Regions from separate parts of the Bradyrhizobium erythrophlei genome, predicted to be linked through region 1. Evidence: riboswitches for the same ligand, from Rfam matches in the RefSeq annotation. Region 1 holds a riboswitch; the other holds the start of a gene.
What was found. A riboswitch is a leader RNA that binds a small molecule or an ion and turns the genes downstream of it on or off. The one in region 1 is predicted to bind S-adenosylmethionine.
Positions count from the first base shown of each region.

Region 2: another riboswitch for S-adenosylmethionine. It lies ahead of BUA38_RS10745 (O-succinylhomoserine sulfhydrylase); the one in region 1 lies ahead of metX (homoserine O-acetyltransferase MetX).

Region 1 is NZ_LT670849.1:3,896,973-3,904,825, forward strand. Features, by position in the region: gene BUA38_RS18150 (DUF2125 domain-containing protein) at 1-315, shown strand, start outside; gene BUA38_RS18155 (prephenate/arogenate dehydrogenase family protein) at 318-1,250, opposite strand; gene hisC (histidinol-phosphate transaminase) at 1,247-2,341, opposite strand; gene BUA38_RS18165 (chorismate mutase) at 2,367-3,209, opposite strand; SAM riboswitch at 3,389-3,468, shown strand; gene metX (homoserine O-acetyltransferase MetX) at 3,560-4,765, shown strand; gene metW (methionine biosynthesis protein MetW) at 4,762-5,430, shown strand; gene BUA38_RS18185 (lytic transglycosylase domain-containing protein) at 6,505-7,269, shown strand; gene BUA38_RS18195 (hypothetical protein) at 7,549-7,776, opposite strand; gene BUA38_RS18200 (hypothetical protein) at 7,797-7,853, opposite strand, start outside.
Region 2 is NZ_LT670849.1:2,283,260-2,291,112, forward strand. Features, by position in the region: gene BUA38_RS10735 (MFS transporter) at 1-1,277, opposite strand, end outside; gene BUA38_RS10740 (2'-deoxycytidine 5'-triphosphate deaminase) at 1,618-2,724, opposite strand; SAM riboswitch at 2,829-2,908, shown strand; gene BUA38_RS10745 (O-succinylhomoserine sulfhydrylase) at 2,979-4,196, shown strand; gene BUA38_RS10750 (SGNH/GDSL hydrolase family protein) at 4,224-5,315, opposite strand; gene BUA38_RS10755 (SGNH/GDSL hydrolase family protein) at 5,331-6,137, opposite strand; gene BUA38_RS10760 (OpgC domain-containing protein) at 6,134-7,387, opposite strand; gene apaG (Co2+/Mg2+ efflux protein ApaG) at 7,595-7,853, shown strand, end outside.

The DNA.
Region 1 (7,853 bases):
GAGAAGATCATCCCGGCGCTCGGTATCGAGAAGATGCTGGAGGACGGCGTGCCGCAGGCGACCCTCGACCGTGTCGCGCCGGGCGTCAGGAGCCAGGACGTCACCAACCTGCTCGGCGCGCTCGACAAGGCCATTCCCGGTCTCGGCAAGGTGGTCAAGCAGAACGCCAATGCAGGCGTCGCGGCCGGGATCAACGCGCTCGGCACGGCGGCGACACTGGAAGGCAAGCCGGCGCGTACCTTCCCGCTGCGCTTTGCCGATGGCACGGTCTATCTCGGCCCGCTGAAGGTCGGACAGGTCCCGCCGCTGTTCTAGAATTATTTCTTCAGTTGTTCGTGCGGACGGCCGAAGTCGGCTACCGCTGAATCCTGTCCGGTCTCGACGATGCCGCGCCGGATTGCGCGGGTGCGGGTGAAGTGCTCGAACAGCGCCTCGCCGTCGCCGCGCCGGATCGCGCGGGTGAGCTTTGACAAGTCCTCGTTGAAGGTGCCGAGCATTTCCAGCACGGCCTCCTTGTTGGCGAGGAACACGTCGCGCCACATGGTCGGATCGGATGCGGCAATGCGGGTAAAATCGCGAAAGCCGCCGGCCGAGAACTTGATCACTTCCGACGAAGTCACCTGCGCCAGCTCGTCGGCGGTGCCGACGATGGTGTAGGCGATCAGATGCGGCAGATGGCTCGTGATTGCGAGCACGAGGTCGTGATGCTCGGGTGTCATGATCTCGACCTTGGCGCCAAGAGCAGTCCAGAACGCGCGCAGTCGGTCGACCGCGTTCGCGTCCGTGCCCTCGGGCGGGGTGAGGATGCACCAGCGATTGATGAAGAGCTCGGCGAAGCCGGAATCAGGCCCGGAATTTTCTGTCCCCGCCACCGGATGCGCCGGCACGAAATGCGCGTTTCCCGGCAGATGTGGCGCCATGTCCTTGACGACGGAAGCCTTGACCGAGCCGACGTCGGAAACGATGACGCCCGGCTTCAGATGAGGCGCGATCTCGGCCGCAACGGGTCCGCAGGCGCCGACGGGGATGCAGAGGATCACGAGGTCGGCACCCTTGACGGCTTCGGCATTCGTTTCAACGACGCGGTCGACGATGCCGAGCTCCGCCACCCGCGCTCGGCTCTTGGCCGAGCGCGCGGTGGTGACGATCTCCTTGGCCAGACCCTGATCGCGCGCGGCGCGCGCGATCGAGCCGCCGATCAGCCCGAAGCCGACCAGCGCGATGCGGTCGAAATGCCCTGCGGTGCTCACTTCACCCCCATGAAGTCGCGCAAGCCTTCGATCACGAGCTTGTTGGCTTCTTCGGTTCCGACCGTCAGCCGCAAGGCATGCGGCAACTTGTAATTCTTCAATCCTCGCAGCACGAGGCCGCGGCTAGTCAGGAACGCATCCGCGTCCAGCGCCGTCTTGCCCTCGAGCGGGAAGTGGATCAGCACGAAATTGGCGACGCTCGGCGTCACCTTGAGGCCGAGTTTGCTGATCTCCTCGGTGAGGCGGTTGCGCCACTTCTCGGTGTGGGTCTTCGACATCTGCTGGTGCGCGGTGTCTTCGATCGCCGCGATGGCCGCCAGCATCGCCGGCGTCGACACGTTGAACGGCCCGCGGATGCGGTTCATCGCATCCACGATGTGGGCGGGTGCGAACATCCACCCCACACGCAGCGCCGCAAGGCCGTGGATCTTCGAGAAGGTGTGGGTCATCACGGTGTTCTCGCTGGTCGCCACCAGTTCGATCCCCATCTCATAGTCGTTGCGCGAGACATAGTCGGCATAGGCTGCGTCGAGCACCAGCAGCACATGCGACGGCAAGCCCGCGCGCAGGCGTTTCACCTCGTCGAACGGCAGATAGGTGCCGGTCGGGTTGTTCGGGTTGGCGAGCCAGACGAGCTTGGTCTTCGGCGTGACCAGCTTGAGCATCGCATCGACATTGGCGGTGTAATCGACCTCGGGCGCGACGACGTTCACGGCGCCGTTCGCCAGCGTCGCGATCGGATAGACCAGAAAGCCGTGGGTGGTCGAAATCGCCTCGTCGCCGGGGCCGAGATAGGCGTGCGCCAGCAGGTTGAGGATTTCATCGGAGCCGGCGCCGCAGATGATGCGGTCGGGGTCGAGCCCGAAAGCGCGCCCGATCGCCTCACGCAGAATCCGCGAGGTGCCTTCCGGGTAGTCCTCGAGATGCGCAGCCGCGCCCTTGTAGGCCTCGATCGCCTTCGGCGAGGGGCCGAACGGCGTCTCGTTGGCCGACAACTTGAACACCTTGCGGCCCGGTTCCGCCTTCGGGCTCTTGCCGGGCGTGTACGGCGCAATATCGAGAATGCCGGGATTCGGCACGGGTCGGGACATCTTCAACTCCGGAAATAACGGGCGGCTATTTTGCCGTGCCGTTGGGCACCGTATAGCGCGTTGCGTGGCTGCCGACGAGGGCCGATGAGCGCACCGAGGCCCCGGTTTCGATCAGCGCCGCCTTGACCTTTTCGAGGTGGCCGGCCGCGACCGACACCAGCAACGCCGCGCCGTCGAAGGCCGTATCGGGCACCGCGACGATGTCGGCCAGGGGCGACAGCGCGCGGGCGGTATCGGCGTTCCAGCCGGAGACGCGCACGCTCCATGTCTCGACCTCGGTCACCATGGCGCTGTCGGCCACCCGCGACACCACGAACACCGGCAGCGCCGCGGGATGGTCGGCGCGCTCGACGAAGGGCAGCCGCGCGATTATCTTCGGCGCATCGCGCGGTTCGAGCGCGATCCACCACGGCGTGCGGCTTGCGGTCGCCGACACCAGCGCCAGATCGCCCTTGGATCTGGCGACCGCTTCGACCGCGGCCGGTGCGTTGAAATGCGAGACGTAAGGCACCGTGAAGCCGAAATGAAACCGCGCCGAATCCCGCATGGCGGGCTCGCTGGCCGAAATGTCGGCATGCACCGAGAACGGCGCCTGCACGTAAGTGAAGGTCGAGATGATGACGCGCCAGATGCTTTCGACGGTGTCGAGCGGAAGGATGCCGCGATGACGCTGCACCAGGCGGCGCATCATGTCGGCCTCGCGCGCAGGGCGAAAGGCCGAGCCGACTTCCTGGGTCTGCTTCACCTGGATCAGCCGGTCGATGATATCGCCGCGCTGCATCAACAGGCTGTGCACCTGCGCATCGATCGTGTCGATCTCCTGGCGCAGATCGGCCAGCGATGGTGGCGAAGGGGGCGGCTTGGTCATGTTCGAAACCTGACGAAATTAGCTCCTCATCCGCAAGGAGCGCGAAAGCGCGTCTCGAAGGATGCTGGCCCCGTTCTCCCTCATGGTTCGAGACGGCGCAAGCGCCTCCTCACCATGAGGACCAGGGCCTCATTAACCACGGCCTTGCCTTGACGCTCGGGGGGTAAGGGACTAATTTTATGTCGTTCCGTGGTCATTTGAGCCGGCCGGCTTGCAGCCACGTTAAAAAACTCGCTAAACAGGCCGGGGACAGAATGATCCCGGCCGAACTTCCGTTCAGGCCGGAATTTTTATGGCCTGATTTCCGGGGCGATTTTCGAAAGAGCGCGCCTCGAGGGATCGGTATCACGATGGTAAAAGTGCAGTCCGTACCAATTCCCGCGATCCACGCGGATGAGCGGTCGCATGAGGCGGATCACCCAAGCTCCAAGGTCGCGCAATTTGGCGCCGACCAGCCGCTGCGGCTCGATTGCGGCGTCGATCTCGCGCCGTTCCAGATCGCCTACCAGACCTATGGCGAACTCAACGCCGAGCGCTCCAACGCCATTCTCGTCTGTCACGCGCTGACCGGCGACCAGCACGTCTTCAACGTGCATCCCGTGACCGGCAAGCCCGGCTGGTGGGAGACCCTGGTCGGTCCGGGCCGTCCGCTCGATACGGACCGCTACTTCATCATCTGTTCGAACGTGATCGGTGGCTGCATGGGGTCGACCGGACCGGCTTCCACCAATCCGGCGACCGGCAAATTGTGGGGACTGGATTTTCCGGTCATCACCATTCCCGACATGGTGCGGGCGCAGGCGATGCTGCTGGATCATCTGGGCATCGAAACGCTGTTCTGCGTGGTCGGTGGTTCCATGGGCGGCATGCAGGCGCTGCAATGGACCGCGGCCTATCCGAAGCGCGTGTTCTCGACCTTGGCGATTGCGTGCTCGACGCGGCATTCGGCGCAGAACATCGCCTTCCACGAACTTGGCCGTCAGGCCGTGATGGCCGATCCCGAGTGGCACAACGGCCGCTACTTCGAAAAAGGCACCCAGCCGCATCGCGGCCTCGGCGTCGCGCGCATGGCCGCGCACATCACTTACCTTTCGGATGCCGCGCTTCATCGTAAATTCGGCCGCCGGATGCAGGATCGCGAACTGCCGACCTTTTCGTTTGACGCCGATTTTCAGGTCGAGAGCTACCTGCGCTATCAGGGTTCGTCCTTTGTCGAGCGCTTCGACGCCAACAGCTATCTCTATCTGACGCGGGCGATGGACTACTTCGATATCGCCGGCGACCATGACGGCGTGCTGGCGCGGGCGTTTCGCGGCATCCAGACCCGTTTTTGCGTGGTCTCCTTCACCAGCGACTGGCTGTTTCCGACTTCCGAGTCGCGCGCGCTGGTGCATGCGCTCAACGCTTCCAGCGCGCGGGTGAGTTTTGCGGAAATCGAGACCGACCGCGGGCACGACGCCTTCCTGCTCGACGTTCCCGAATTCTTCGACATCTCCCGCGCCTTCCTGCAATCGGCGGCGAAGGCGCGCGGGCTTTCGGTGGCCGGCGAGGCATGAGCGCGCAGCAACAGGCCTTGCCGCTCAGTCCGGCCGGCGGACACGATCGTAGCGTTGCGCATCGCGGCGATCACTTGCTGGTCGCGGAGATGGTGGCATCCGGCTCGAAAGTACTCGACGTCGGTTGCGGCGACGGCGATCTGTTGCAGCTTCTGGAAAGTCGCGGCATCGACGGCCGCGGCATCGAATTGTCGCGCGAAGGCGTCAACCGCTGCGTCGCCAAGGGGCTTGCGGTGGTGCAGGGCGACGCCGACACCGACCTCGTCAATTATCCGGACGACGCCTTCGACTACGTGATCCTGTCGCAAACCTTGCAGGCGACGCGGCAGCCCAAGGCCGTCCTGGAAAACCTCCTGCGCATCGGCCGCCGCGCCATCGTGTCGTTTCCGAACTTCGGCTTCTGGCGGATGCGCTTGCAGCTTCTGATCGGCGGCCACATGCCGCGCACGGAAAACCTGCCCGCCACCTGGTACGACACGCCGAACATTCACTTCTGCACCATCAAGGATTTCGTGCAGCTCTGCGACGAGATCGGCGTCAAGATGGAGCGCGCCGAGGCGCTCGATCTCTATGGCCGTCCGCTGCGGGTCAGCGCGCCCTGGTGGTTCTGGAACATGTTCGGCGAGCAGGGCATCTTCCTGCTCAGCCGTGGCGAGAAGAAGTGACGCGGTAATCTGTCATCGTCCGGCTTGACCGGACGATCCAGTATTCCAGAGACGTCGGTGCTTGAGCCGAGATGTCGCGGCGTACTGGATGCCCCGCCTTCGCGGGGCATGACGATTGGGGGGCTATCAAGCCAGTTTTGACCTCGGATTGTGCACGCTTCAGCGGTTGAGCCTCACGACTGCGCCGGACCCGCAGTCCTCCTGATGTGACGATGTTTGGCTCACTAAGTCGTCCCGGCGAACCGCGGCTTCCGCCGCTGCTTCTGATTAACCTGTCAAACAGCCACGACATCCGGGCCTCGTGGTTCGAGACGCGCGGCATTGCCGCGCTCCTCACCATGAGGAATTAGCAGACCCTCATCCTGAGGAGCGCGCTCTTGCGCGCGTCTCGAAGGATGCGGCCACGAACGGCGCATGTCAGCATGCCCCGCTGCGCATCACGCCCGAGTTATCCAAATATCCTTCGCCCAAAGAGGGCGTGGGGAATGCCGGGTGGCCAACGCACCCGCAGCCTCGCGTGGAAAATAGAAAACACGCGAGTAAGTCCACTACGGTCGCGCCGGTTTCACCCGGCATTCCCGCACGCGAATGGTTTTAACGGTTTCCTTCGTGCTCTCCCTGGTGACCGGGCTTTGTTGTCACCATCCCCGCGTGATGCGCAGCATCATCGCGAGTTGAACGCCAGCATCGGGGCGTCAGGACCACACGACTTCGCCGTCCGCTTGATCGATCGCGTTCGTCTTGCGCGCGACAAGCGTCCACCGCATCCCGCGCCCAACGTTCGTGACGATCGCGAAACGCCCCTCTTGTGAGCGCAGGACGGCGGCGCTTATGGATTTGATTTGGGTGAAACGCGAAGCGAAATATTTTTGCGGCGAGGACTGGACAGGTAGCATCAGCCTGATCGGGTTTGCAAAATTCGCCGATTGGCGCAAAGGGGAGTGCGGGACCAGGATTGGAAATTAAGGTCTGTTGGAGACAAGAATTCGAGATCGAGTTCTCCGAATATTAGAAAATATGCTCATACTCCTCTGCTCGGACAACCTCAGGTCCTTTTGTGCCGGGGACGTTTTGATGGATAACTTCAGGTTACGTCTTATCTTGGCGGCCATTCTGCTCGCCACGTCGGCTGGTCCGAAGACCTTGGCCGTAGCCGAGCCGAATTCTGCGGAGCCGCCAAAGGCGCCGGACGACCCGAAGGCCGACGTGGAAAAGACGAGCGACATGTCCGGTCCCTCCTTCCGGGCAGCGATCCGCGCCATGGTCGAGCAGGAAGCTCAAAAAGCCGGGCTTCCGCCTGATATCGCCGACGCAGTCGTGCACATCGAGAGCAACTACGACCCCACAGTTATCGGCGGCGTCGGTGAAATTGGCCTGATGCAGGTAAGGCCTGGAACGGCTGCGATGCTGGGATTCAGGGGCAGCGCCGAAGAACTCGCGAGGCCGGAAATCAATATCCATTACGGCGTAGCCTATCTGAGCAAGGCCTGGCGTCTGGCGGACGGCGACCTGTGCCGTACGTTGATGAAGTATCGCGCCGGACACGGCGAGGAGGTCATGACGGCGCGCTCCGTGAATTATTGCAATCGGGCGAAAGGCCATCTCGCCGCTTTGGGTTCACCGCTCGCGGCGGGAACGACGCCGCCTTCGATCATTCCCAGTTCCGTGCTGGCGAATAACCAGCTGCGGTCGCTGCTCATTTCGCCAAAGGACGTCTATGCGCAGTACCGGCAGGGCACGCCTGCGGCGAGCCGGGCCTTCTGGGCTGCTCATGAAGCCCGTGTCCGCGCCATCAAGGCGCGGATCGAATCCAGATGGCGGCGATTGGCATCACGCTAGGCCAAGCTACAACAGTCGGCGCTGCACACCGGGCGGTAGCCCTAGAAGGCTGGTCGGCGACCAATGGCGGGGTGATACGGTGCGGACAGCAGCAACAGGAAGAGTGCTCTTTCAGCCTGGTATCTGGCTGCGGGCCTGGTCGTTTCCGATCCGCGCATGACGACACCGCCGTCGCTTGTACATATGCACCACCGCCACGTCGTTCGCCGGCCCTTCTTCAAGACGATTTCGAAAGTCAGAAATCGACTGGACGTTGCGATCCTGCGAACCATCTGACGATCACGTCACGGCTTCGGCCGTTGGTGTTGCGTAAACTTCCCGCACCGGCATTTGGAAGGTCAGAGGGAATGTGGAAGCGGCAAGACGTTCCATCGCAGACCGTTCCTCGGAAAGCCGTTTCTCGATGAACTCGCGTTCGAAGTCCGTCAGTCGGGTGTTGAGCAAGCGACGGTAGCGGCTGATGTTGTTGCGGTGCGTTCGCAAACGCGCAAGCTTTTCGTCAATCATCCTTTCATCCCCTCGACGTTCTATGCTGCCATGCTGACCCGGGCGGTCGACTTCGTGCGGGCTGGTTTGCCGCCGGG
Region 2 (7,853 bases), 1.6 Mb from region 1:
AGCGACGCCGCGATGAGGCTTACGACCGAGCAGGCAGCGATGTAGATCGAAACCGCATAGCCGGAGTGATAGGAGGCGAACAGCGCCGTCGCGATCAAGGGCGCTGGACCGCCCGCGATCACGGAGGCGAGTTGGTAGCCGAGCGAAGCACCACTGTAGCGCAATCGCGGCGTAAAGGCCTCGGCGATCAAGGCTGCCTGCGGCCCATATTGCATATCGTGCGGGATCAGCGACAACACGATCGCGATAAAGACCAGGGACGGCACAGCGGTGTCCACCATCCCGAAATACAGGAAGCCGAATATCCCCGTCGTCGCGGCGCCGATCAGATACATCTTCCTGCGCCCGATCAGGTCGGAGATGTGGCCTGACAGAGGAATGGTGATGAACGAAACGCAAGCCGCAACCAGCACCGCCATCAGGATCAGATCGCGCGACATCTTCAGGGTGCCGACTGCGTAGGCGAAGATGAATGCGGTAAAGATATAGAACGGCGCTTGCTCGGACATCCGCAGCAAGGCCGACAGCAATATCTCCTTCGGATGCTTTTTGAAGACCTCGATGATGGGAGCCTTCTCGATCTTGCGGTTGTCCAGAAGCTGCTGGAACACCGGCGTCTCAAGAATACCAAGGCGAATCCACAACCCGACGCCAACGAGAACGATCGAGAGCGCGAAAGGCAGTCGCCAGCCCCAGGTGATAAACTGGTCGCCCGTTAGTTGGCTGAACGCGAGCACGGCAAGATTGGCCAGGAACAGGCCGCACGGCACGCCGAATTGCGGCCAGGCTGAGACCAGCCCGCGTTGGCCATGGGTACGCGACCATTCCATCGCCAACAGCACCGATCCGCCCCACTCGCCACCCACGCCGATGCCCTGCAGCATCCGCAACACCGTCAGGATGACGGCGCCCCAGATGCCGATCGAGGAGTAGGTGGGCACGAATGCGATCAGGAAGGTGGCGATACCCATGCAGAGCAGAGTAGCGATCAATGTCGCCTTGCGGCCGATCCGATCACCGTAGTGACCGAATATCGCGGCACCGATCGGGCGCCCGACGAAGCCGATGAAATAGGTTCCGAAGGCCGCCAGCGTCGCCGTCAGCGCATCCTCGTTGGGAAAGAAGAGCTTGCCAAAGATCAGCCCGGCGGCGGTGCCATAGAGGAAAAAGTCATACCACTCGATGGCGGTGCCGATGGTCGACGCGATGACCGCCTTGCGCAATTGCGCGCTATGATCTGAGTCGGACAACGTTCCGTGTGTGATCGCGATCGTCATCGAAGTCTCCCCTGATTGGTCGTTTCCCTGCCCGGTTCTCCGCGGTTCTTTGGGGAGATGATACAATCAGCGCGCGTCGACCGAAAGACGCATCGCTCCGCCGACCGCGATATTGCTGCGCCGCACGAGAAGTGGGTGAAGGGCCTAGTGGAGTGGATTTGACATTCGCTACCCGCCTAGCCGCGGGTTCGTCGAGCGAATGTCAAATCCAAAACTCCACTAGAAACCTATATTTGCTAGCGGTCCTATGATTCCGACATTCGCAAAAGTGGCCGCCGCGAAAGGATGCGAATGTTAGAATCGGACCACTGGTACCGTCCCCTGCAAGTGGCGAGTTCGATCAGACGCGAAAATGCTTGGAGAGCTTCAGCCCCTGCGCCTGATAGTTCGAACCGATGCGCTGGCCGTACATCGCATTCGGCCTTGATTGCATTTTCTCGTAGACCAGACGGCCGACGATCTGCCCGTGCTCGAGAATGAACGGCACTTCGCGCGAGCGCACTTCCAGGACCGCGCGCGAGCCCTTGCCGCCGGCGCCGGCATAACCGAAGCCGGGATCGAAGAAGCCCGCATAGTGCACGCGAAATTCGCCGACCAGCGGATCGAACGGCACCATCTCCGCGGCATAGTCCGGCGGCACTTGCACGGCTTCCTTCGAGGCCAGGATGTAGAACTCGCCCGGATCGAGGATGAGGCTGCCGTCGGACCGCGCCGCGATCGGCTCCCAGAATTCGTCGACCGTGTAGCCGCCGCGGCGGTCGACATCGACCACGCCGGTGTGGCGCTTGGCGCGGTAGCCGACGAATCCCTTGGAGTTCTCGCCCGAGAGATCAACACTCAGCGCCACGCCGTTGGCAAGGTCGGCATCGTTGACATCGACCAGCCGCTCCAGCGTATGCAATGCGTTGAGTTCGTCGGCGCTGAGGATCGCGTCGCCGACGCGGAAACGCACCTGCGAGAGCCGAGATCCCTCGCGCAGCAGCACCGGAAAGGTCTTGGGACTGATCTCGGCATAAAGCGGACCGTGATAACCGGCGCCGATCATGTCGAAGCGGCGCGTGCCGTCCGCGATCACGCGGGTGAAGACGTCGAGCCGGCCGGTCGAGCTTTTGGGGTTTGCAGCAGCGACGATTTCGCCCGGCAGCGCCAGCGATTCCAACAACGGCACGATATAGACGCAGTTGGTCTCGAGCACCGCGCCATCGGCCAGTGAAATCTCGTGCAGCTTCAGCTCATCAATGCGCTCGGCCACCGTCGCGCCCGGCCCCGGCAGAAAGCTCGCCCGCACCCGGTAGGCGATGTCGCCGAGACGAAGATCGAGGCTCGCCGGCTGGATCTGGCTTTCGACAAACGGATAGGCCGGAAGGATCAGGCCCGAATCCGCCATCGCCGCGATCGTGCGGTCGGGCAGGATGCCATGGGCGCCGGGCGGAAGCGTGAAACTCACGGGGGCAGGATCCTTCAGGAATGCTCCAAACGCCGAAAAACAAGGGCTTTTATCGGTTAACCGATGGCCGCCTTGACGGAAAGGGTGCGAGGGAATATCAGCATGACTTATCCCGTGGTGATTTGAGCCGGCCGGCTTGCAGCCACGTTAAATAAGTCGCTAAACAGGCCGGGGACAGTGTGATCCCGGCCTGATGGAATTTTTCCAGGCCGGTTTTTTTATGGCCGTTTTCGAAAGGATGGCCAGGAGGTCACATGTCCAGTTCTACCAAGTCGGCGTCTGCCAAACCCTCTCCTACGGCCCGCTACCGCCCCGAAACCCGCCTGGTTCACTCCGGAACCATCCGCTCGGAATTCGGCGAAACGTCGGAAGCGATGTTCCTTACCCAGGGCTACGTCTACGACACCGCCGAGCTGTGCGAAGCCCGCTTCAAAGGCGAGGACCCCGGCTACATCTATTCGCGCTACTCCAATCCGACGATTGCGATGTTCGAGCGCCGCATGATCGAGCTCGAAGGCGCCGAAGCCGGCCGCTCCACCGCAACCGGCATGGCGGCGGTGACGACCGCGATCCTCGCGCCGCTGAAGGCCGGCGATCACGTCGTGGCGGCGAAGGCGATGTTCGGCTCCTGCCGTTATGTGGTGGAAGACCTGCTGCCGCGCTATGGCATCGCCTCGACGCTGGTCGACGGCCTCGATCTCGACCAGTGGCAACGCGCGGTGCGGCCGAACACCAAGAGCTTCTTCCTGGAAAGCCCGACCAACCCGACGCTCGACGTACTCGACATCTCGGCGATTGCCGATATCGCGCACGCCGGCGGCGCGCGGCTGATCGTCGACAACGTGTTCGCCACGCCGATCTGGCAAAGTCCGCTCACGCTCGGCGCCGATGTCGTGGTCTATTCCGCAACCAAGCACATCGACGGCCAGGGCCGTTGTCTCGGCGGCATGATCCTGTCGTCGGAGGCGTTTGTTGCCGAGCATCTGCACAACTTCATGCGCCAGACCGGCCCATCGCTGTCGCCGTTCAACGCTTGGGTGCTTCTCAAGGGATTGGAGACGCTGGCGGTGCGGGTTCGTGCCCAGACCGACACGGCGGCGAAAGTCGCCGATGCTCTCGTCCAGCACCCGAAGGTCTCGCGCCTGATCTATCCCGGCCGCGAAGATCATCCGCAGGCAGCGCTGGTGAAGAAGCAGATGCGCGCCGGATCGACGCTGGTCGGCTTCGAGGTCAAGGGCGGCAAGGCAGCGGCATTCCGCACGCTCAACGGCCTGAGGCTCGCGCGCATCTCCAACAATCTCGGCGACGCCAAGAGCCTCGTCACCCATCCTGCCACCACGACGCATCAGCGGCTTTCGCCGGAAGCCCGCACCGAGCTCGGGATCAGCGACGGCTTCATCCGCTTTTCCGCCGGCCTCGAGCATGCCGACGACCTGATCGAGGATTTGCACGCGGGACTGGAGCGCGCGTAGCGCGCCCCGGGATGACGCCTGAAGGCGTCACATCGGCCGGTTTGGCACGCCGGACGGCACGTTGACGCCGAGCTTGATCTGGCCGACCGAGCGAATGATGTCGTCGCCAAGCAACTGGGCGAAACAGGCATAGCCCCAATCGTTCATGTGCAGGCCGTCGGCAATGACGAAACTGTCGATCGGCAGCGACTGGTTCTCATGCCACTGCCGCATCACCTCGAACCGCGGGAACACGCCGATATGCCGAAGCTGGGCGATCCTGCGGAGCAGCTTCACCATCCTGCTCGCGCCTTCCGGATGCTCGTTCACCCGCGGCGAATATTGCAGGTCGACCAGCACGACGTCGGCGCCCGACGCCTGAATCCGGGCCACGCCATCCTGTACCATTTGCCCCGTTGCATCAGGGTCGAGATCGCGGATCACCGCGTTGGTCCCGACCTGCCAGATCACCATGTCGGGATGCATGTCGATCACTTCGGTCTGCAACCGCTTCATCATTTCGGGGGCATCTTCGCCGCCACGGCCGCGATTGACGACCGTGATATTTGCGGTGGGATATTTCCGCTGCAACTGCGCCGCCAAGCGGTTGGGATAGGTGAATTCGGGCGAGGAGGTGCCGTACCCCTGGGTTGACGACGATCCGAACGCGACGATCACGAGCGGCTCTCCCGCGGAGAGCTTGCGCGCGACACGAGGCAGCGAGAACGATCGCGCCAGTCCCTTGGGGGCCAGGCACGGCACACGGCCGAAAATATCGCTGGCGGATTTTGCGACCTGCCTGACCTTGTCGATCGCCTTTTCGGTCAGGCTCTTCGGTTGCAGAGCAGGCTGGACCTGATTGGCCGGCGGCGCTTCCTTGGCGGGCGGCGTCTGATTTGGTTCGCCAGCCTGGGCCGTGGCGCCTGGTTCGGATTTATCGGCGGCCGGCCTGGCGTCGAAGTTCGCGCTGCCGGAATTCGTACTTTCAGATTTGGCGCTATCGGACTTTGCGGCGTCGATTACCGCGGCCTGCTGCGTTGTCTCGGCGCGAGCGGGCACGAGCGCAGCCGGCAGTATGAACGCTACGGAGGCTGCTAACCACATCGATCGGCAAAAAGGGCGGCAATAGCTCCAAAACATCAACGATAGACTTCCTCAATTCTCCTGCACGGGCTTCGGCTGCGCCGCCGCCAAAATGAATTCCGACAGGGCTCGTCCGAGGCAGTTGTGAACCCGCCTTGCAAGCTCCGAGCCATGCACGGCCGTGAACAGGTCAAACTCTCCCGACTCCGACCAGGTCTTCATCAGCGCGAAGCGATCAAACAGCGGGACCTCATGCTCCTGGGCAACCACGCGCATGTTGTCCAGGTAGGGCGAAGCCGAAATCATCGATTCCGTGCGCGGGCTGTATTGCGGGTTGACCAGCACGACGTCGGCGCCCGCCTCCTTCGATGCCACCACGCCTTCGCCGACGGCGGTGCGGAAATCGTCGGGATCGACAGAGCGCATAGCATCCACGGTTCCGGTCTGCCAGATGACTAAAGTAGGCTTTTTACTCTCTACCAACTTCCCGAGACCGCTAGCGATCTCTTCGGCGGTCTTTTTGGCCTGTATTTCTACGGATAAGTTAACCTCGACCGCCGGCAGCTTCGCCTTCAATGCGGCCAGCATCTGACCGGGATAGGCGGCAGCCTCCGACGCACTCGCAACGCCGACATTGATGGTCGACGAGCGACTGCCGATGACCAGAATATTCAGCGGGCGGGCCGCCTTGATGGCCTCAGTGACCTTCGGCAGCGCATTGTCGCCGGAGAACAGATAGTCGGGAACCTCGCATGCTGCGGGGGTGGCGGGCGTTGGCGCAGGCGCAGGCGCTGGTGCATCTTCAGCGCGCAGGGGAACGACGGCCAGAAAACCGGCCAACACGCTCACACTCAGGATTGCCCCTGAGACGAACCTCATGCGCCCCCTCCCGCCAAATCGGCGTTGCCGCCGGTGGCCTTGGCTTTGGACCCACTCTTGTCGGCAGAGTGCTTGTACCATGAAAAAAGCCACGCCGCGGCCGACATGATCAGGATTCCCGAAATACTGATAACAAAATGCAACCCGGTACCGCCCGAGAACTCCGCCAGGATGAAGTGGCCGGCAAAGGCCAGGAATACGCCAAGACAGAAGATCTCAAGCGAATGCTGGCCGCAAAGGATTAACGGTTTGAGCCACGGCGATTTCAGACCTGGCCAATCCTTGGGCAGGAAGCGCACGGTCACGGCCGCCAGCGCCAGGAAGTGCGCGAAGCGCAGCACGTCAAGGTCGGTCTTGCTGATGGGATACATCCACTGCTCGAGCCGCTTCGGCATCAGGTGGCTGAGCTGCGGCATATACCAGGTCAGTGTGACAAAGAAGGCGAACAGCAGGTAGCCGATGCTGATCCACAGCGTGACCGGCGAGGCGAGGATGCGCGACATCCGCTGCGCGCCGCCCTGGGCGCACCAGGCGCCGAACACGAACAGCAATTGCCAGGCGAACGGATTGAAGGCCCAGAAACCGTTCGGATAGGCCGATAGATAAAGATCGAATTCCCAGGTCGCGGCGTAAAGCAGAACGGACAGCCCAAGCGTCAGGTCGGCGCTCCGCCGCATCAGCCACAGGATCAATGGCAGGAACAGCATCAAGACGATGTAGAGCGGCAGCACGTCCATATTCACGGGACGGAAACGCAGCAGCAGCGCCTGGACGATGGTGACGTCGGGCTCTTTCAGAAAATCCAGGATCCCCATTTCTTCGGTGTAGAGCGGGTTCTCGAAGCGGGTGGCGACATAGGAGATTTCGGCAAGGAAGATCGTGAACAGGAAGACGTGCGCGACGTAGATCTGCCAGACCCGCCGCAGGATGCGCGCGGTCGCCACGACCAGGCCGGCGTCGCGCATCGCCCGGCCGTAGACAAAGGACGCGGTGTAGCCGGAAATGAAGATGAAGATTTCGGTGGCGTCGGAAAAGCCGTAGTTGCGGATCGTAAGCCAGGTCAGAAGGTTCTGCGGCAGATGGTCGATGAAGATCAGCCACAGCGCGAGCCCGCGGAACAGGTCGAGCCGCAATTCACGCTCGGCCGCCACCGGCCGCGCAATTGCCGGCGCGGCGGCGGCATCGCGCGCTACAACAACGGCTTCGGCCGCAAGCGGCGGTCCGGAAATCTGATCGGCAACCGAGGTCATCTCAGATCATCTCTAACGGCATGGTCCGTTCGGCCGACGCATCCCGCAAGTCTATAGGCCAAAGGGGGACAAGCAAAGCCGGGCGTTAACTCCGAACTGTGGTGAAACGGGGATGGAAAACACCGCATCAGGCGCTCCGGCACAATTGGTTCTGCTCAAGCGATCGGGTAGGATATCAATTCCCAGAGAGACAATGATCGAATCTGCATGTACCGCGCCGTGACCCGCGACATCGAAGTGACCGTGGAGCCAAATTTCCTCCCGGAGCGCTCGTCCGTGGAAAACCGGCAGTATTTCTGGTCCTACACCATCGTCATCGTCAATTCCGGACCGGAGACCGTGCAACTGCGCACGCGGCACTGGATCATTACGGATGCGACCGGCCGCCAGCAGGAAGTCCGCGGCGAGGGCGTGGTCGGGGAGCAGCCGGTGCTCGCGCCCGGCGAGCGTTTCGAATACACCTCCG